Regions from separate parts of the Streptomyces sp. NPDC005181 genome, predicted to be linked through region 2. Evidence: riboswitches for the same ligand, from Rfam matches in the RefSeq annotation. Region 2 holds a riboswitch; each other region holds the start of a gene.

What was found. A riboswitch is a leader RNA that binds a small molecule or an ion and turns the genes downstream of it on or off. The one in region 2 is predicted to bind cyclic di-AMP.
Positions count from the first base shown of each region.
Region 1: linked by a shared signal. The riboswitch ahead of ABZV38_RS15565 (M23 family metallopeptidase) and the one ahead of ABZV38_RS11785 (M23 family metallopeptidase) in region 2 are both predicted to bind cyclic di-AMP.
Region 3: linked by a shared signal. The riboswitch ahead of ABZV38_RS09235 (transglycosylase family protein) and the one ahead of ABZV38_RS11785 (M23 family metallopeptidase) in region 2 are both predicted to bind cyclic di-AMP.

Region 1 covers NZ_JBEXID010000019.1:89,371-95,818, forward strand. Annotated here, with positions in the region: gene ABZV38_RS15550 (SPFH domain-containing protein) at 3-1,199, shown strand; tRNA gene ABZV38_RS15555 (tRNA-Met) at 1,306-1,379, shown strand; gene ABZV38_RS15560 (PP2C family protein-serine/threonine phosphatase) at 1,738-2,832, shown strand; cyclic di-AMP (ydaO/yuaA leader) riboswitch at 3,081-3,233, shown strand; gene ABZV38_RS15565 (M23 family metallopeptidase) at 3,245-4,363, shown strand; partial or broken gene ABZV38_RS15570 (aldo/keto reductase) at 4,563-5,507, shown strand; gene ABZV38_RS15575 (PrsW family intramembrane metalloprotease) at 5,512-6,448, opposite strand, start outside.
Region 2 covers NZ_JBEXID010000013.1:22,591-29,038, reverse strand. Annotated here, with positions in the region: gene ABZV38_RS11800 (DNA topoisomerase IV subunit A) at 1-585, opposite strand, end outside; gene ABZV38_RS11795 (pitrilysin family protein) at 810-2,189, shown strand; gene ABZV38_RS11790 (pitrilysin family protein) at 2,216-3,598, shown strand; cyclic di-AMP (ydaO/yuaA leader) riboswitch at 3,807-3,977, shown strand; gene ABZV38_RS11785 (M23 family metallopeptidase) at 3,990-4,832, shown strand; gene ABZV38_RS11780 (GntR family transcriptional regulator) at 5,047-5,763, shown strand; gene ABZV38_RS11775 (HPr family phosphocarrier protein) at 5,983-6,264, opposite strand; gene ABZV38_RS11770 (GNAT family N-acetyltransferase) at 6,439-6,448, shown strand, end outside.
Region 3 covers NZ_JBEXID010000009.1:79,564-86,011, forward strand. Annotated here, with positions in the region: gene ABZV38_RS09225 (cytochrome P450) at 1-639, shown strand, start outside; gene ABZV38_RS09230 (transglycosylase family protein) at 734-1,657, shown strand; cyclic di-AMP (ydaO/yuaA leader) riboswitch at 1,958-2,128, shown strand; gene ABZV38_RS09235 (transglycosylase family protein) at 2,132-2,830, shown strand; gene eno (phosphopyruvate hydratase) at 3,113-4,393, shown strand; gene ABZV38_RS09245 (septum formation initiator family protein) at 4,496-4,966, shown strand; gene ABZV38_RS09250 (DUF501 domain-containing protein) at 5,037-5,594, shown strand; gene ABZV38_RS09255 (Ppx/GppA phosphatase family protein) at 5,641-6,448, shown strand, end outside.

The DNA.
Region 1 (6,448 bases), on a different contig from region 2:
TCATGTTGTTCTGGCACGTTCCCGCCCCCAACGAGGCGATGCTCATCTCCGGATCGAAGCGGCAGACTCAGGACACCCAGTTCCGGATCGTCACCGGCCACGGCAGTTTCGTCGTACCCGTGAAGCAGAAGGCGCGCATGCTCTCCCTGGCGCTGCGCGAGGCGGAGATCACCGAGGACTGCGTCACCCAGCAGGGCATCCGCCTCAACGTCCGCGCGGTCGCCGTCTTCAAGGTCGGTGACGACACCGTCTCCATCGCCAACGCCGCACGCCGCTTCCTGTCCGAGCAGGACCAGATGGAGGAGCTCGCCGGCCGGATCTTCGCCGGTCACCTGCGTTCCATCGTCGGCGGGCTGACCGTCGAGCAGATCATCCGGGAACGGAACCGGGTCTCCCAGGAGGTCATCGCGGGCAGTCACGGCGAGATGGAGAAACTCGGCATCGTCGTGGACGCCCTCCAGATCCAGGAGATCGACGACGCCACCGGCTACATCAACAACCTCGCCGCCCCGCACGCGGCCGCTGTCGCCAGCCAGGCCCGGATCGCCCAGGCCAGGGCCGACCAGGAAGCGGCCGAGCGCGAGCAGCAGGCCGCGGCGCTCAAGGCCGAGTACGAACGGGACACCGCGATCAAAAGGGCCGGTTTCCTCGCCGAGACCGAGCAGTACAACGCTCGCGCCGCCCAGGCCGGACCGCTCGCCCAGGCCAGGGCGTCGCAGGAGGTCATCGAGGAGCAGACCGCTCTGGCCGAGCGGCAGGCCGCGCTGGCCGCACAGCGGCTGGAGGCGGAGGTCAGGCGTCCGGCGGACGCCGAGGCGTACCGGCAGCGCACGCTCGCCGAGGCCGACCGCGACCGGGCGAAGTTCCAGGCCGACGGCAGCGCGTACGCCGAACGGACGCTGGCCCAGGCACAGGCCGACGCCAACACCGCGCGCGCCGCCTCGCTCCGGGACGGCAACCAGGAGCTGATCGCGGCCAACCGCATCGTGGAGAACCTGCCGGCGCTGGCCGACGCGGCGGCCCGCGGGATGAAGGGGGCCAGCCTCACCGTGCTCAACGGCACCGACGGGGTCAACGAGATGGCGGCGGGCGTGGTCGGCCAGGGGCTGGCCATCCTCCACTCGCTCCAGCGCAGCGCGAGCGCGGGAAAACCGGCGGTCAACGCAGAACAGGCGCAGCGCATCACTGACTCGAACTGACCCGGCGGGGCCGGGGCGGGGAAAGACGCCGGGACCGTTCGGTCGGGCGGCGGATTCCTTCTTGGTCAGCAGTCAGTTCCTGATGGCGTAGAGTTGTGTTTACCGACGCGGGGTGGAGCAGCTCGGTAGCTCGCTGGGCTCATAACCCAGAGGTCGCAGGTTCAAATCCTGTCCCCGCTACTGAAGAATCAGGCCCGGCATGCAGAAAGCGTGCCGGGCCTGATTCGTGTTTTCCGTCGTCCCTTTGGCCGATGAGCAGTCGCCGCGCGACGCCGCTCCGGCAAACCTGGGAGGCGGGGCGCACGTCCTCAGCCGTGCGCGTGCAGGTCAGGACAGAGCCGTGCGCGTGCAGGTCAGGACAGAGCCGTGCGTGTACGGGGCAGGAGACCACAGGGCGCACCTGCCCAGGACAGCACAGGGCGCGCCGGGCAGGAGACCACAGGTGGGGATGGCGGAGAAACTGCGCGGGGGGCGGCTCAGGGGGCGGGACGTGGTCCGCGGCTGGGCCTGGTGGTTCGTCCGTGCGCTGCCGTTCCTGATGATCGTCGGCGGGCTGGTGTTCGACTACCTCAGCCCACCGCCCTTCACCGCAGTGCCGATGTTCGTGGCCGCTCCGCTGATCGCCGCACCGTTCTTCTCGCTGTTCAGCACCGTCCGGATCGGCATCGCCGCGGTTCTCTCGATCCTCGCGCTGCGGTTGTCCGGCAGCACGCTGCCGGCGGTCGTGCCGTCCATCGAACTCGTCACCGTGATCACGGTCGCTGTCCTCGCCGTCGTCATCAACCGGGTCGTACAGCGCGGCAACGAGCAGCTGGCTTCGGCGCGGGTCATCGCGGAGACCGCCATGCGGGCCGTGCTGCCGATCCCGGCCGAGCGGGTCGGGGGACTCCATGTCGCCGCGCGGTATGAGGCGGCCCAGGCGGACGAATTCGTCGGCGGTGACCTGTTCGCCGTGGCGGAGAGCCCGTACGGGGTGCGGCTCGTGGTCGGGGACGTGCGGGGCAAGGGGCTCGAAGCGGTCGCGACGGTGGCGGTGGTCATCGGCGCGTTCCGGGAGGCCGCCGAGCAGGAGGATTCGCTGGAGGGCGTGGCGCAGCGGCTGGAGCGGGCGCTGACGCGGGAGAGGCCGCGGCAGGGTGGGATCGATCCGGTCGAGGGGTTCGTCACCGCCGTGCTCGCCGAGATCCCGCCCGGTGCGGCCGAGGTGCGGATCGTCAACCGAGGCCACCCCGAGCCGCTGCTGCTCCACCTCGACGGCCAACTGGACGTGTTGGCGCCGACGGTGCCCGCGCTGCCGCTCGGCATGGACCTGGGGGCGTGGACGGACCGGGCCGACGTATGGGAGCTGGCCGCCGGGACGACGCTGCTCGCCTACACGGACGGACTCACCGAGGCGCGCGACACCCAAGGAGATTTCTACGATCCGGCGGCCCGGCTGCGCGGGCGGATCTTCCCCGCGCCCGAGGCGCTGCTGTCCGCGCTGGCCGACGACGTACGGCTGCACACCGGCGGCAGGTCCACCGACGACATGGCGCTGCTCGCGGTCGCACGTCCCGCGCAGGGGCAGCCGGAGCGGCGCAGGACTGTGAAGATCGTGGGCCGGGACGCGAGTGAGGAAGAGCTGAGCCGGTGAAGGGGCTCCACACGGGCGATGCCACCGTGCGTAACCGAAAGGCCCCGCTCCGCATAACATTTGACGCAACGTCAGAAACCGGGTAGTGGCTGAGGAGCGGTCAACTCGCCCTTTCCGCCCGATTGTGTCCCGTAAAGTCCAGGCCAAGGCCATGAACGATCAGTGGGAACGGCTTGGAATCGGACCCGTCTGTCTATTAACGTTCGATAACGCAGCGCGGTTGTCCCAGCCGTCGTCAGTGGCGGCACCGTGCGCGAGCGCCGAATTCCGCAAGGGAACCGGGGAACCACCTACATGGGGTGAATCGGACACCTGTGTCTCGCGAGAGGCAGAGGGATCCGTAGGAGACCTTCCTGCTCCGAACCCGTCAGCTAACCCGGTAGGCGAGAAGGAAGGAAAGGAGTGCGCCCCCGTGGCGTCCAACAAGCCTGCCCCCGAAGCCCCCTCCCGGTTCGGTTCCGCCTTCACGACCGAGTACGGAACCGAGCAGCGAACCGATTTCGGCGCCGAATTCACCACTGAGTTCGCGGCCGACGGTTCCGGTGAGACCGACCGGGCGTGGGAGGAATGGAATCCCACCGAGGAGTCCGTCCGCCCCGTACGCGGCAGGCACCGCGTCGTCAAGCAGCGCAACGGGCTCGCCCGCAGCTCCACGGTGCTCGGAGTCGGCGTCATCGCGGCCGTAGGTGCGGGCGGCATGGCCACCGCGCAGAGCAAGCCGCCGGTCTCCATCTCCCTTCCCGACTCACTCGCGGACAACCTCCCCGACGCCAAGTCCCTTCCCGGCGTGGGCGCCCTGTTCTCCGACGAGTCCGCCACCGACCAGGCGAAGTCCGCGGTCTCCGCCGCCCCGCTCACCAGCGCCGGCATCACCACCGCCGAGGCCGAGCAGGGCACCACCGACGCAGGCGAGGCGCTGCGCGCCCGCATCCTCCAGCAGGCCGAGCAGCAGCAGAACGCCGCCGACGCGGAGGCCAAGGCCGCCGAGGAGAAGGCCGCCGCGGAGAAGGCTGCCGCCGAGGCCAAGGCGAAGCAGGACGCCGCCGAGACCAAGGCCGCCGCCGCGAAGAAGAAGGCGGAGGAAGAGGCGAAGGCGAAGGCCGAGGCCGCACGGCTCGCCAAGCTCGCCGCCTCCTACGCCATCCCCACCTCCTCGTACACGATCACCTCGACCTTCGGCGAAGCCGGTTCGATGTGGTCCTCCGGCTACCACACCGGCCTCGACTTCGCGGCGCCGACCGGCACGCCGATCAAGGCCGTCCACACCGGCACCATCAAGTCGGCGGGATGGTCCGGTTCGTACGGCTACCGCACGGTCCTGGAGCTCGAGGACGGTACGGAGCTGTGGTTCTGCCACCAGTCGTCGATCGACGTCAGCGTCGGCCAGAAGGTCACCACCGGTGACACCATCGGCCGCGTCGGAGCCACCGGCAATGTGACCGGACCCCACCTCCACCTGGAGGTCCACACCCCGGACGGCTCGGGCATCGACCCGATGACCTGGCTGCGCGACAAGGGCCTCACCGTCTGAGTCCGCGCCGGTTCCCCGGCCCCTGAACCCCGGCAGTCCTGACGCTCACCCCCCGACGTCAGGGCTGCCGGTCTGCTGTCACCCGGTCCTTGCGATGCCGGTGCGGATGCCCGTGCAGAGGCCCCGGTGGATGCCCGTGCGGGGCCCTCCAGGTGCCCCCTGGACGGAATAGCGGGCGCGGCGGGTTCCGTTGATCCATTTGATTTCTCTCCGTAAGCTCGGCTCTTCCGACCTCCAGGTCTTCCCGCTCGCCCTCGGTGGCAATGCCTTCGGCTGGACCGCCGACGAGGCGCAGTCGTTCGCGGTACTCGATGCGTACGCCGCGGCGGGCGGCAACTTCCTCGACACCGCAGACGCGTACTCCGCCTGGGTCCCTGGCAACTAGGGCGGCGAGTCGGAGACGGTCATCGGCAAGTGGCTCGCCGCACGCTCCCGCCGTTCCGACATCCTCGTCGCCACCAAGGTGGGCTCCCACCCCGCGTACAAGGGGCTCTCCGCCACCACCATCAAGGCCGCGGCAGAGGAGTCGCTGCGTCGGCTGGGCACCGACCACATCGACCTCTACTACACGCACTTCGACGACGAGACCGTCCCGGTCGAGGAGATCATCACCGCCCTCGACCAGCTGGTGAAGGAGGGCAAGGTGCGCGAGATCGCCGCCTCCAACATCAGTCCGGAGCGGCTCCAGGCGTCCCTGGACTTCTCCGAGCGCGAGGGGCTCGCCCGTTACGTCGCCCTGCAGCCGCACTACAACCTCGTCTCCCGCGACACCTACGAGGGCGAACTCCAGGAGGTGGCCGCCCGCGCCGGGCTCGCCGCGGTCCCGTACTTCGCCCTCGCCTCGGGCTTCCTCACCGGCAAGTACCGTCCGGGCACGTCGGTGGAGAGCGCGCGGGCCGAGAAGGCCGGCCAGTATCTGGCGTCGGAGCGCGGACAGAAGGTCCTGGCCGCACTCGACAAGGTCGCCCAGGAGCGCGGCGCCGAGATCGCGACCGTCGCCCTGGCCTGGCTCGCCGCCCGTCCGACCGTCGCCGCGCCGATCGCCTCGGCCCGTACGGTCGAGCAGGTGCCCGCCCTGGTGGCCGTGGCCGACCTTCAGCTGACCGAGCAGGAACTGGCGGAGCTCACCGAGGCCTCCGCCTGAGCCCTCACCAGGAGCGCGGGGGTGGGCCGCTGCCGTACGGCGGCTGGGCATACGGCTGCTGGGCGTGGGGCGGCAGATACGGGTTCGGGCGGTAGCCGCCGTACTGCGGGTGCGGGGCCGGCCTCGCGGGTATGCAGCGGGGGCGCAGGCGGCCCGTTGCCTGCGCCGCGTACGTCAGTGCGGGGCCGGCCACTTCCCTGCGCTGCCAGAGGTGGTGCAGCAGCTCCAGCTCGCGCGCCACGAAGTCCGGGTCCGCGGCCCCGCGGCGGGCCCGGTGGCGCAGCAACGCCAGCGACGTCGCGAACGACTCGTACTCGGCGACCGCACGGGCCGCCGCTCTGCCGCGCGCCTTGGCCTGAGCCTTGGCATGGCTGCGGACCTGCGCCACGACCCGGCTGTTCCCGTACACCGGGGAGTGGGGTGGTGGGGGGCCGGGTGCGGGGTAGCCGTAGCCGGGGTTCGTGACTCCGTACGGGGTGCCGTACGGACGCGCGCTTCCGTACACACGCGCGTGCTGGTGGCGCGCCACGTCCCGGGCCATGCCGCGGGCCCGCATCGAGGAGAGCGCGAGCGGCTCGGCCGGGGTCAGCCAGCCGGCTGCCGCGTAGGCGGGCAGCTCGGTCTCCAGGGTGCGCAGCTCCCGCTGGCGTGACCAGATCACCAGCCAGGTGAGCAGCCCGAAGACCGGGACCATGAACACCCCGTACACGGCATAGAAGCCGAACGGGCCGAACGCCCCCGAGCCGTTCCACAGGGCGTGCATGCCCATCGCGAGGACCAGCCCGAGCAGCGGCAGCAGGATCCGGCGGATGCGGTGGCGCCGTGCGCTGAGCGCCGCGAATCCGAAACCCAGGCCGGTCAGCACGGTGAAGAGGGGATGCGCGAACGGCGTCATCACGACGCGTACGAAGAACGTCGCGGCGGTCACCGACGCGAAGCCC
Region 2 (6,448 bases):
CGGCGGCATATTGGTCGCCATGCCCACTGCGATCCCGGACGAGCCATTGACCAGGAGGTTCGGATACGCGGCCGGAAGGACGACCGGCTCCTGCTCCTGACCGTCGTAGTTCGACTGGAAACCGACGGTGTCCTCGTCGATCGACTCCGTCATCAGCGACGTGGCGTCGGCCATCCGGCACTCGGTGTACCGCATGGCGGCCGGCGGGTCGTCGTTTCCGAGCGAGCCGAAGTTGCCGTGTCCGTCGACGAGGGGGAGCCGCATCGAGAACGGCTGCGCCATCCGCACCAGCGCGTCGTAGATCGACGCGTCACCGTGCGGGTGCAACTTGCCCATGACCTCGCCGACGACACGGGCACACTTCACGTAGCCGCGGTCGGGGCGCAGCCCCATCTCGTTCATCTGGTACACGATGCGGCGGTGCACCGGCTTCATGCCGTCGCGGGCGTCCGGCAGGGCCCGTGAGTAGATCACCGAGTACGCGTACTCGAGGAAGGAGCCCTGCATTTCGTCGACGACGTCGATGTCGAGGATCTTCTCCTCGAAGTCGTCCGGCGGCGGGGTCTTCGTACTGCGGCGGGCCATCGCTGCTGCGACTCCTTCACAGATCTGTTCGGGCAACCTCTGGTTCTGACGCGGACCATTGTGGACCGCCGCACTGACAACGCCGACCTCGACCCGTCCCTAGGGGCTGTCCGGCGCTCTTTCACGCGAACTTCCGCGGCACGGGAACTTCGCCAGGTGTCGGTCCGCTTGCTTACAGTGGCAGGTCTCGCAGGAAATTCAGTATCGCGATCGAAGGGACGTACATGCCCATGGGTCACACGGCCACAGCCCAGGCCGGCTCCGGCGGCTTGACAGCGACCGAGCACCGTCTGGCCAACGGCCTGCGCGTGGTGCTCTCCGAGGACCATCTGACCCCGGTCGCCGCGGTGTGCCTCTGGTACGACGTCGGTTCGCGCCACGAGGTCAAGGGGCGCACGGGTCTGGCTCACCTCTTCGAGCACCTGATGTTCCAGGGCTCCGGACAGGTCAAGGGGAACGGACACTTCGAGCTGGTGCAGGGGGCGGGCGGTTCCCTCAACGGGACCACCAGCTTCGAACGGACCAACTACTTCGAGACGATGCCCACGCACCAGCTGGAGCTGGCCCTGTGGCTCGAGGCCGACCGGATGGGCTCACTGCTCGCCGCGCTCGACGACGAGTCCATGGAGAACCAGCGGGATGTCGTCAAGAACGAGCGCCGTCAGCGCTACGACAACGTGCCGTACGGCACGGCGTTCGAGAAGCTGACCGCCCTCGTGTACCCGGAGGGCCATCCGTACCACCACACTCCTATCGGCTCGATGGCCGACCTGGACGCCGCGACGCTCGAAGACGCGCGCACCTTCTTCCGTACGTACTACGCGCCCAACAACGCGGTGTTGTCCGTCGTCGGCGACATCGACCCCGAGCAGACGCTCGCCTGGATCGAGAAGTACTTCGGCTCCATCCCGTCCCACGACGGCAAGCAGCCGCCGCGCGACGGCGCGCTCCCCGAGATCGTCGGCGAGCAGCTGCGCGAAGAGGTCCGTGAGGAGGTCCCGGCGCGGGCGCTGATGGCCGCCTACCGGCTGCCGCACGACGGCACCCGGGAGTGCGACGCCGCCGACCTGGCGCTGACCGTGCTGGGCGGCGGCGAGTCCTCCCGGCTGCACAACCGTCTGGTCCGCCGCGACCGGACGGCGGTGGCGGCCGGATTCGGGCTGCTGCGGCTGGCCGGTGCGCCCTCGCTCGGCTGGCTGGACGTGAAGACGTCCGGCGGGGTCGAGGTGGCGCAGATCGAGACCGCGGTCGACGAGGAGCTGGCCCGGTTCGCGGCCGAGGGGCCGACACCCGAGGAAATGGAGCGCGCCCAGGCCCAGTTGGAGCGCGAGTGGCTGGACCGGCTCGGTACGGTCGCGGGCCGCGCCGACGAACTGTGCCGGTTCGCCGTGCTGTTCGGCGACCCGCAGCTCGCCCTGACCGCCGTCCAGCGGGTGCTCGACGTCACCGCGGAAGAGGTCCAGGCGGCTGCCAGTGCCCAGCTGCGCCCCGACAACCGGGCAGTGCTCGTCTACGAGCCGGTCGAGCCGGCCGAGTCCACCGCTGGGGCGGCCGCCGACGAGACGGACGCCGACACCGACGCGCACGAAGGGGCGGACAAGTGACCGACGCTGCCGCGACTGGAGTATCGATGGAGTACCACCCGCAGCCGACCCCCGGAACGGCCAGGCCCTGGGCCTTTCCCGCACCCGAGCGCGGCGCCCTGCCCAATGGGCTCACGGTGCTGCGCTGCCACCGTCCCGGCCAGCAGGTCGTCGCGGTCGAGATCTACCTCGACGCCCCGCTGGACGCCGAGCCCGAGGGCCTCGACGGCCTGGCCACGATCATGGCGCGGGCGCTGTCCGAGGGCACCGACAAGCGCTCCGCGGAGGAGTTCGCAGCCGAGCTGGAGCGCTGCGGGGCCACCCTTGACGCGCACGCCGACCACCCCGGCGTGCGGGTCTCCCTCGAGGTCCCGGCCTCCCGGCTGGCCAAGGCGCTCGGTCTGGTCGCCGAGGCGCTGCGGGCACCCGCGTTCGCCGACAGTGAGGTCGAGCGGCTGGTACGCAACCGGCTCGACGAGATCCCGCACGAGCAGGCCAACCCGGCCCGCCGTGCCGCCAAGCAGCTCTCCAAGGAGCTCTTCCCGGCCACCGCGCGGATGTCGCGCCCGCGCCAGGGCACCGAGGAGACGGTGGAGCGGGTCGACTCCGCGGCCGTCCGCAGCTTCTACGAGGCCCATGTCCGGCCGTCCACCGCGACCGCCGTGGTCGTCGGTGACCTCACGGGCATCGACCTGGACGCGTTGCTCGCCGACACCGTCGGCGACTGGTCCGGGAACACCGCCGAGCCCCGGCCGGTCCCGCCGATCACCGCCGACGACACCGGCCGGGTAGTCATCGTCGACCGTCCAGGAGCCGTGCAGACGCAGCTGCTGATCGGCCGCATCGGTGCCGACCGGCACGACAGCGTGTGGCCGGCCCAGGTCCTCGGCACGTACTGCCTGGGCGGCACGCTCACCTCCCGGCTGGACCGGGTGCTGCGCGAGGAGAAGGGCTACACCTACGGCGTACGGGCCTTCGCGCAGGTTCTGCGGTCGTCGGCGCCGGACTCCGCCTCCGGGGCGACGGGCGCCGCGATGCTGGCCATCAGCGGCTCGGTGGACACGGAGTCCACCGGACCGGCGCTCGATGACCTGTGGACGGTCCTGCGGACGCTGGCGGCCGAGGGCCTGACCGACGCCGAGCGCGAGACGGCCGTGCAGAACCTCGTGGGTGTCGCCCCGCTGAAGTTCGAGACGGCGGCCTCCGTCGCGGGCACGCTCGCCGATCAGGTCGAGCAGCACCTCCCGGACGACTACCAGGCGCAGCTGTACGCCCGCCTCGCCGAGACCGGCACGGTCGAGGCGACCGCGGCGGTGGTCAGCGCCTTCCCGGTGGACCGTCTGGTCACGATCCTCGTCGGCGACGCCGCGCAGATCGAGGAGCCGGTCCGGGCGCTGGGCATCGGAGAGGTGTCGGTCGTCAGCAGCTGACGCATCAAATAACCGCATAAAGGGACATAGGGAGACCCCCGTGAGTCGCTTCTCGCAGGGGTCTTCCCTTTTGTCCGATTTAGGACAGAAGTTGCGTATATGCCCTGTGGGATGTGCTACAAAACGCCCTGTCCGTTTGGTGAATGAAAGTGCCCCCGCCTAGCGTCGGCATCGCTGCCCGTCACTCGTATGCCGCATCCGCGGCGCCGGTCAGCCATCGCCGAGTCCCCGTCAGGCGCGAGCCTGGGGAGCCGGGGACCCATGCAGTCCCTGGGGTGAATCGGATGCCTGCGCGCCTCTTGTGGGGCTCGCGGATCCGTAGGAGACCTTCCTGCTCCGAACCCGTCAGCTAACCCGGTAGGCGAGAAGGAAGGAAAGGACCACCCACTTCATGGCGTTCACCCGCCCCACCGGGAAGCACCGTGCCCCGAGCCGTCTGACGCGCAAGAGCGCGCAGATCGCCGGCATCGCAGCTCTGGCCACCACCGGCGTCATCGGTGGGCTGGCCTCTCCGGCTCTCGCCGCCGGCGCCGAAGCCCCCTCTGTCAGCGAGATCGGCCTGAACCAGGTCATCGCCATCGAGGGCACCCTCGCCGACCAGGTTGCCACCCAGGCCGACGTGCAGATGCGCCAGGCCGAGGTCGCAGCCAAGGCGAAGGCCCAGGCGGCCGCCAAGGCCAAGGCCGCCGCCAAGGCGAAGGCAGAAGCGAACGCCAAGGCAGCAGCGAAGGCCAAGGCAGCAGCCAAGGCCAAGGCCGAAGCCCGCGCCAAGGCGGCCCGTGACGCCAAGGCGCGCGCCGCCCGGTCCGCCGAGCGCACCCGCCTGGGCTTCTTCCAGCTCCCGGTCGCCGGTTCCTACGTCACCACCGGCTACAAGTCCAGCGGCTCCCTCTGGTCCTCCGGCAGCCACTCGGGCATCGACTTCCACGCTCCCTCCGGCAGCTCCGTCGTCGCCGTCGGCGCCGGCACGGTCGTCGAGGCCGGCTGGGGCGGCGCGTACGGCAACAACATCGTGCTCCGGATGACGGACGGCACGTACACCCAGTACGGCCACCTCTCGTCGATCGGCGTGTCGGTCGGCCAGAGCGTCGGCGCGGGCCAGCGGATCGGGTTCTCCGGCTCGACCGGCAACTCCACAGGACCGCACCTCCACTTCGAGGCCCGGACCACGCCGTCGTACGGCTCCGACATGGACCCCGTCGCGTACCTGCGCGCCCACGGCGTCAACGTCTGACCGACGCAGCACCTCCCGAAGGCCCCGGCGCGGGAAGCCGGGGCCTTCGTCGTACCCGGACCGCCCCCGTCGGGGGCGCTTGCCGAACCGTCTTCGGACCAAAAGATATTCATGGATTTCGGCCCGGCATCGGAAATGCGGTCGCATTGCAATAGAGTCACAGAACAGGCGTCGGTCGGCCGCGTTTCGCGGGGATTAAGGCGGAGGTTCGGACATGCGCATTCCGGCGCATTCGGTATGCACGGCAATCCGTGACGACATCGTCTCCGGTGTCTTCGAACGCGGCAGCAGACTCACCGAGGAACTGCTCGCACGCCGTTACGGGGTCTCCCGTGTCCCTGTTCGGGAAGCGCTGCGCACCCTGGAGTCCGAGGGTTTCGTGGTCACCCGCCGGCACGCCGGCGCCTGTGTCGCCGAGCCGACCGAGGAGGAGGCTGCCGACCTGCTGGAGGTCCGGATGCTGTTGGAGCCGCTGGGTGCGGCCCGCGCCGCGCAGCGCCGCACCGAGGCACACCTCAAAGTCCTCCGCGGCCTGGTCAGGCTCGGTCAGGAGCGGGCCAGGCGGGGTGAAGGGGAGGATCTCCGCTCGCTGGGCGGCTGGTTCCACGAGACGCTCGCCCAGGCCTCCGGCAGTCCCGGGCTCATCGCGCTGCTCACCCAGCTCCGGCACAAGATCGCCTGGATGTACGCGGTCGAGCAGCCGGCCCGCCCCGCCGATTCCTGGGCCGAGCACGGGGCCATCGTGGACGCAGTCGCACGCGGTGACGCGGAACGGGCCAGGGGGCTGGCCGCGCAGCACGCCGAGCGGGCCACCGCCGCGCACCGGCTGCGGCGCGCGGACCGCACCCCGGGCCGCGCGCCCGCCCCGCCGCGGCCAGGCCGGGTGAGGACTTCGCAACATGTCGTAAACACCACGAGCGGCCGTCATTAACACATGCGCCGTATACAAAGAGATGTAATTCGGCGGGGCTTTGTTTCGGCTGCCCAAATTCGCTCCGGAGTGGTCCCGAAAACCGGCTCGGGAGTGGACGGGATCGGTCCTGAGATCGGTGCAGTTCGTGAAAACGAAAGAGCCGCGGCCCCCCGTCAAAGGTGCCGCGGCTCTGCCGCAGGAATACTTCCGGCCGGAACAGGCCGGACAGGTCCGGAATCAGACGGTCTCCGGGAGTTCGTCGAGCCCCTCGGCGACCAGCCTCGCCAGTCGGTCGAGCGCGGCCTCGGAGTCGTCCGCCTCGGACGAGAGAACGATCTCCTCGCCGCCCTGCGCGCCGAGGCCGAGCACCGCGAGCATGGAAGCGGCGTTCACCGGGCTGCCGTCGGCCTTGGAGATGGTCACGGGGACGCCGGACGCCGTGGCGGCACGGACGAAGATGGAAGCGGGGCGGGCGTGGAGGCCCTCGACCCAACCGACATTGACGCGGCGCTCAGCCATGGTTCTGCCCTTCACGAATCAATGGTTGTCTAGACCAGTCTCTCATGTGGTGCGCGATGCTCCGCCCGACCTGCGACCCGGCGCCGCAGCCCGTGCCGCAAGGCCGATCGGCCCTCTCAGACTGCCCCGGCCCCGAGCCGTACGCGACCGCTGACCGAGCCGTAGGCTTTGCCCATGCAGCCCA
Region 3 (6,448 bases), on a different contig from region 2:
CTGATCTCGGGGCTGATCCGGGCCAGCGACCACGGCGAGCATCTCACCGAGAACGAGGCCGCCGCCATGGCCTTCATCCTGCTCTTCGCCGGCTTCGAGACGACGGTCAACCTCATCGGCAACGGGGTGTACGCCCTGCTGCGCAACCCCGTTCAGCGGGAGCGGCTGCAGCGCTCGCTCGACGCGGGGGAGACGGGGCTGCTGGAGACCGGCATCGAGGAACTGCTGCGCTACGACGGTCCGGTGGAGCTGGCGACCTGGCGGTTCGCTACCGAAGCGCTGACGCTCGGCGGGCAGCGGATCGCGGCGGGCGACCCCGTACTGGTGGTGCTCGCCGCCGCGGACCGGGACCCGGAACGGTTCGCCGACCCCGACACGCTCGACCTCGCCCGGCGTGACAATCAGCACCTCGGCTACGGGCACGGCATCCACTACTGCCTGGGGGCGCCGCTTGCCCGGCTGGAGGGACAGGCCGCGCTGGCCACGCTTCTGAGGCGCCTTCCGGATCTGCAACTTGCGGTAGAACCTACCGATTTGCGGTGGCGCGGAGGGCTCATCATGCGCGGACTGCGCACTCTTCCCGTGAAGTTCGATCCCGGACACCGTTCCGACGAAGGTGACGCTCTGTCAACTCCGTGACTTTCACGTGATCTGCGCTGCATCGACTTGTGACAAGCGTTCGACTGCCGCTACCTTCACCGTTCGACTCATCAGTCACACGGAAGGCAACTCCATGGGCTCCGCGAACGGCAGACACCGTCGCCCTCGGCAGGCACCTGCCATCGTCGTCGCCGCAGGCGTGGCCGGCTCGGCCATCGCCATCCCGCTGCTCGGCGCAGCCGGTGCGCACGCGGCCGACGCCACGACCTGGGACCGGGTCGCCGAGTGCGAGAGCGGCGGCATGTGGAGTGCCGACCTCGGCAACGGCTTCTACGGCGGTCTCCAGTTCTCACAGGACACCTGGAAGTCGTACGGCGGCGACGCGTACGCCCCGCGTGCCGACCTCGCCAGCCGCTCTCAGCAGATAGCGGTCGCCGAGAAGGTTCTCGACGACCAGGGGCCGCGGGCGTGGCCCAGCTGCGCGGTGATCTCCGGGCTCACGGTGGACGGAGCGCTGCCGGGTGTCGATCCGGGGAGTGTGCCCTCGGCCGACCCGACGCAGAGCGCGGACCCGTCCGACGGGGCGTCGGACGAGGCGGGCCCCTCGGGCGGATCGAAGTCGTCGTCCGCCAAGTCGTCCGCCAAGTCGTCGGGTAAGTCGTCGGGTAAGTCCTCCGGCGAGGCGTCGAGCGACGCGTCGGATGCATCCGGTTCGTTCGACTCGTCCCGCTCCTCCGGCTCTTCGGGCGGTGAGGTGGGCGGTAAGCACCGTGGCACGCCGGCCCCCGAGGCGAGCCAGGGTGCGGGCGCGGGCAATGACCGCGAGTCGGGCCGACATGCCTCCCGCGGCAACAGCGAGGGACGCGACACGGGCGCCCAGGAGGCCGACGGCGCGTACACGGTCCGGCCGGGCGACAACCTGTGGGCGATTGCTGATGCACAGAAGGTCCCCGGCGGGTGGCCCGCGCTCTACGAGGCCAACAAGGCTGCCGTCGGCGACGACCCGGACCTCATCCTGCCTGGCGAGAGCCTCGATCTTGGCGTGAAAGCAGAGTGAGAGCGGTCTGATCAACAGCTAAATACACCCCAAAAATCGGGGTAGTTCAGAGGCCTATGTCCGCTTATGTGTAAGTGAGACATGGGTCTCTTTGCGTCAATTGACGTGTCGCGCCTGCCGGGTCCGCGCGCATCGCCCCCCACCTGCGAAAACGAGGGTCGGCGGGATGCAAGTAAGGGGTGATTGTCCGGCGTGTCCATCTTTGAATGTAGGGGTTGTGTGTGTTTACGGTCGGAACTGCTCGCACCGCGGGCCCCGTCGACCGTCACGCCGAATCCTGCCGTCGGTCGAAGGGAACAGACGCGTAAAGCGCCGTAGGCAGGAGCGGGGGACCCAGGTAAGCGCCGGGCCCGATGGTCGAAGGACCGTCAGGACCGGCTTGGGGTGAAGTCGTGCGCTAGGACGTGCGACCGGGCAACTCACTTGGCCCGAACCCGACAGCTCACCTCGTAGGCGTCGGTGAGGAGAAGTTCCATGCTGCTGAACAGCAAGGGCAAGCACCGCCGCCCGTCCAAGGCCGTCCGTGTCGCCACGCTCGCGGGTGTTGCCGGTGCCGCCATCGCCGTTCCCCTGATGGGTGCCACGGGCGCTTCCGCCGCCTCCGTCGCCACGTGGGACGCCGTCGCCCAGTGCGAGTCCGGTGGCAACTGGTCCATCAACACCGGCAACGGCTACTACGGCGGCCTGCAGTTCTCGCAGTCCAGCTGGGCTGCCGCCGGTGGTACGCAGTACGCCCCGCGGGCTGACCTGGCCACCAAGGCCCAGCAGATCGCCACCGCCGAGAAGCTCCTCGACATGCAGGGTCCGGGTGCCTGGGCCTGCGCCGGCGCCGGCAACCTGACCAACGACGGTGTCGACCCGGGCGTCGACACCGGCTCCGCCGCCGTGAAGCCGGCCGCGCCGAAGCCGGCCGAGCACACCGAGGCCCCCACCGCCTCCCGCTCGGACCGCGGCACCGCCCCCGAGGTCGCGAAGACCGTCACCACGCCGACGGGCCAGAAGGTCGCGAAGGGCGACGGCGAGTACAAGGTGAAGGCCGGCGACTCGCTCAGCGAGATCGCCGAGGCGCACAAGGTGAAGGGCGGCTGGCAGCAGCTGTTCAAGCTGAACAAGAACATCGTCAAGGACGCCGACCTGATCTTCCCGGGTCAGCAGCTCCACCTGACGAAGTAGGACGAGCCTCAGCAGAAAAGGCTCTCTCCTCCCTGAGCACCCCGACCCGGCGCGGATTCCCCCGTACGTGCCGGGTCGGGGTTTTTGCGCTCACTGTTCAACTGTTGTAGTTACTGCTCAGTAGATTTCTGGACATTTGCCCGTCTAGGGGTGCCCTTGGGTCCTTTTTCGTCCCAGGAGGCGGGCGGTCGCCGAACACAGTGGGCCAAGGCGGTTAGGCTCTTGGCGCAAGGCCAAAGCGACCCTGCACCACCAGCGTCATATCCCAGAAGGAGATGCCTCGTGCCGTCCATCGACGTCGTCGTAGCCCGGGAAATCCTCGACTCCCGCGGAAACCCCACGGTCGAGGTCGAGGTTGGCCTCGACGACGGCAGCACCGGCCGTGCTGCTGTTCCGTCCGGCGCCTCCACCGGTGCGTTCGAGGCCATTGAGCTTCGCGACGGTGACCCCAACCGCTACCACGGCAAGGGCGTCGAGAAGGCCGTCCTCGCCGTGATCGAGCAGATCGGCCCGGAGCTCGTCGGCTACGACGCGACCGAGCAGCGGCTGATCGACCAGGCCATGTTCGACCTGGACGCCACCGAGAACAAGGGCTCGCTCGGGGCCAACGCCATCCTCGGCGTCTCGCTGGCCGTCGCGCACGCCGCCTCCGAAGCCTCGGACCTGCCGCTGTTCCGCTACCTCGGTGGCCCGAACGCGCACCTGCTGCCCGTCCCGATGATGAACATCCTCAACGGTGGGTCGCACGCCGACTCCAACGTGGACATCCAGGAGTTCATGATCGCCCCGATCGGCGCGGAGTCCTTCTCCGAGGCCCTGCGCTGGGGCGCCGAGGTCTACCACACGCTGAAGAAGGTCCTGAAGACCAAGGGCCTGTCGACCGGTCTCGGCGACGAGGGCGGCTTCGCGCCGAACCTGGAGTCGAACCGCGCCGCCCTGGACCTCATCCTCGAGGCCATCAAGGAGGCCGGTTACGCCCCGGGCAAGGACATCGCGCTCGCTCTCGACGTCGCCGCCTCGGAGTTCTACAAGGACGGCAAGTACGAGTTCGAGGGCAAGTCCCGCTCGGCCGCCGAGATGACCGAGTACTACGAGGAGCTCGTCTCCGCGTACCCGCTGGTCTCCATCGAGGACCCGCTGTACGAGGACGACTGGGCCGGCTGGAACGTCATCACCCAGAAGCTCGGCGCCAAGGTCCAGATCGTCGGCGACGACCTGTTCGTCACCAACCCGGAGCGCCTGGCCCGTGGCATCGAGGAGGGCTCCGCCAACGCCCTGCTCGTCAAGGTCAACCAGATCGGTTCGCTGACCGAGACCCTGGACGCCGTCGAGCTGGCGCAGCGCAACGGCTTCAAGTGCATGATGTCCCACCGCTCCGGCGAGACCGAGGACGTCACCATCGCCGACCTCGCCGTCGCGGTGAACTGCGGCCAGATCAAGACCGGCGCCCCGGCCCGCTCGGACCGTGTCGCCAAGTACAACCAGCTGCTGCGCATCGAGGAGATCCTCGACGACGCGGCGGTGTACGCGGGCCGTTCCGCGTTCCCGCGCTTCAAGGGCTGATCGCAGGCCCGTCACGGGCCGAAGGCCCCGGCCTCCGTCCGTCCCCGCACTCGGTCCCGTACCGTGTGCGGGGACGGACGTGCGTAGTGGGGAGGCGGAGACATGGCCGCGAAGGAGCGGGACCGGTTCTCCACCGCGACCCGGCTGCGGCTGCTCGGAGAGCAGACCGCCGCCCGCGTCTACCGGTCCCAGAACCGTCGCCAGGCCCGCCGCTCCCGGCTCACCGGCCGGGCCGCGTTCCTCGCCCTTGTCGTCTGCTCCCTGGTGGTGGCGCTCGCGTACCCGATGCGGCAGTACGTGTCGCAGCGCGACGAGATCGCCGACCAGGAGCGGCTGGCGCAGGAGGCGGAGGCACGCACCGAGGAGCTGCGCGACGAGAAGGCGCGCCTCCAGGACGACGCGTACATCCGGCGGCTGGCCCGGGAGCACCTGCACTACGTCCGTCCCGGGGAGACCGGTTACACGGTGGTCGACCCGGACGCGGCCAGGGAGCGCAGCGGAGGGTCGGAGGAGACCGACCGGCCGTGGCACTCGAACCTGTGGGACGGCGTGGACTCCGCCGACCGCGACTGACCTCTTCTCCTTTTCCTCTTATTCCTCTGCGGAACCGCAGTTCAGCATCCCGAGTAGAACCAAGGCAGGCATGGAAACGCCCCCTCCCCAGACCGAATCCACCACGCCCACCGAGGCGGACATCGCCGCGTTCCAGCAGCAGCTCGGCCGCCCGCCGCGCGGGCTGCGCGCGATCGCGCACCGCTGCCCGTGCGGCAACCCGGACGTGGTCGAGACGCAGCCCCGGCTGGAGGACGGTACGCCGTTCCCGACGACGTACTACCTGACGTGCCCGCGCGCGGCGTCCGCGATCGGCACGCTGGAGGCGAACGGCGTGATGAAGGAGATGACGGAGCGTCTGGCCGCGGACCCGGAGCTGGCGGCTGCGTACCGCAACGCGCACGAGGACTACATCGCCCGGCGCGACGCGATCGAGGTGCTGGAGGGCTTCCCCAGTGCGGGGGGCATGCCGGACCGGGTGAAGTGCCTGCATGTGCTGGTCGGGCACTCGCTGGCGGCGGGTCCGGGCGTGAATCCGCTGGGGGACGAGGCGATTGCGATGCTGCCGGAGTGGTGGCGCAAGGGTCCGTGTGTGACGCCGTGCGAACCCGCGGCCGAGTCCGGCACAGCAAGCCCGTCCGGCGATTGAGCACCAGGGTCCGGGGCGGAACCCCGGTATCACGACAGGAGAGTCCATGACCCGCGTTGCCGCCATCGACTGCGGAACCAACTCCATCCGACTGCTCGTCGCCGACGCCGACCCCGCCACCGGTGAACTCATCGAGCTCGACCGGCGGATGGAGATCGTCCGGCTCGGGCAGGGCGTGGACCGCACAGGCCGGCTCGCCCCCGACGCGCTGGAGCGGACCTTCGCCGCCTGCCGCCGGTACGGGGCCGTCATCAAGGAGCACGGCGCGGAGAAACTCCGGTTCGTCGCCACCTCCGCCTCCCGCGACGCGGAGAACAGGGACGAGTTCGTCCGCGGCGTGCTGGACATCCTCGGCGTCGAGCCCGAGGTGATCAGCGGCGACCAGGAGGCGGAGTTCTCCTTCGAGGGCGCCACCAAGGAGCTCGCGGGCCGCGACCATCTCGCCAAGCCGTATCTGGTGGTGGACATCGGCGGCGGTTCCACCGAGTTCGTCGTCGGCGACGACCGGGTCCTGGCCGCGCGGTCCGTCGACATCGGCTGCGTACGGATGACGGAGCGCCACCTCGTACGCGACGGTTTCGTCACCGATCCGCCTACACCGGGTCAGATCACCGCGATCCGCGCGGACATCGACGCCGCCCTGGACCTCGCCGAGGAGAGCGTCCCGCTCACCGAGGCCGCCACGCTCGTCGGCCTCGCCGGCACCGTCACCACCGTGGCCGCGATCGCGCTGGGACTGCAGGAGTACGACTCCGAAGCGATCCACCACTCCCGGATCTCCTTCGAGCAGGTCCAGGAGATCACCGGGCGGCTCGTCACCTCGACGCACGCCGAGCGCGCCGCGATCCCCGCGA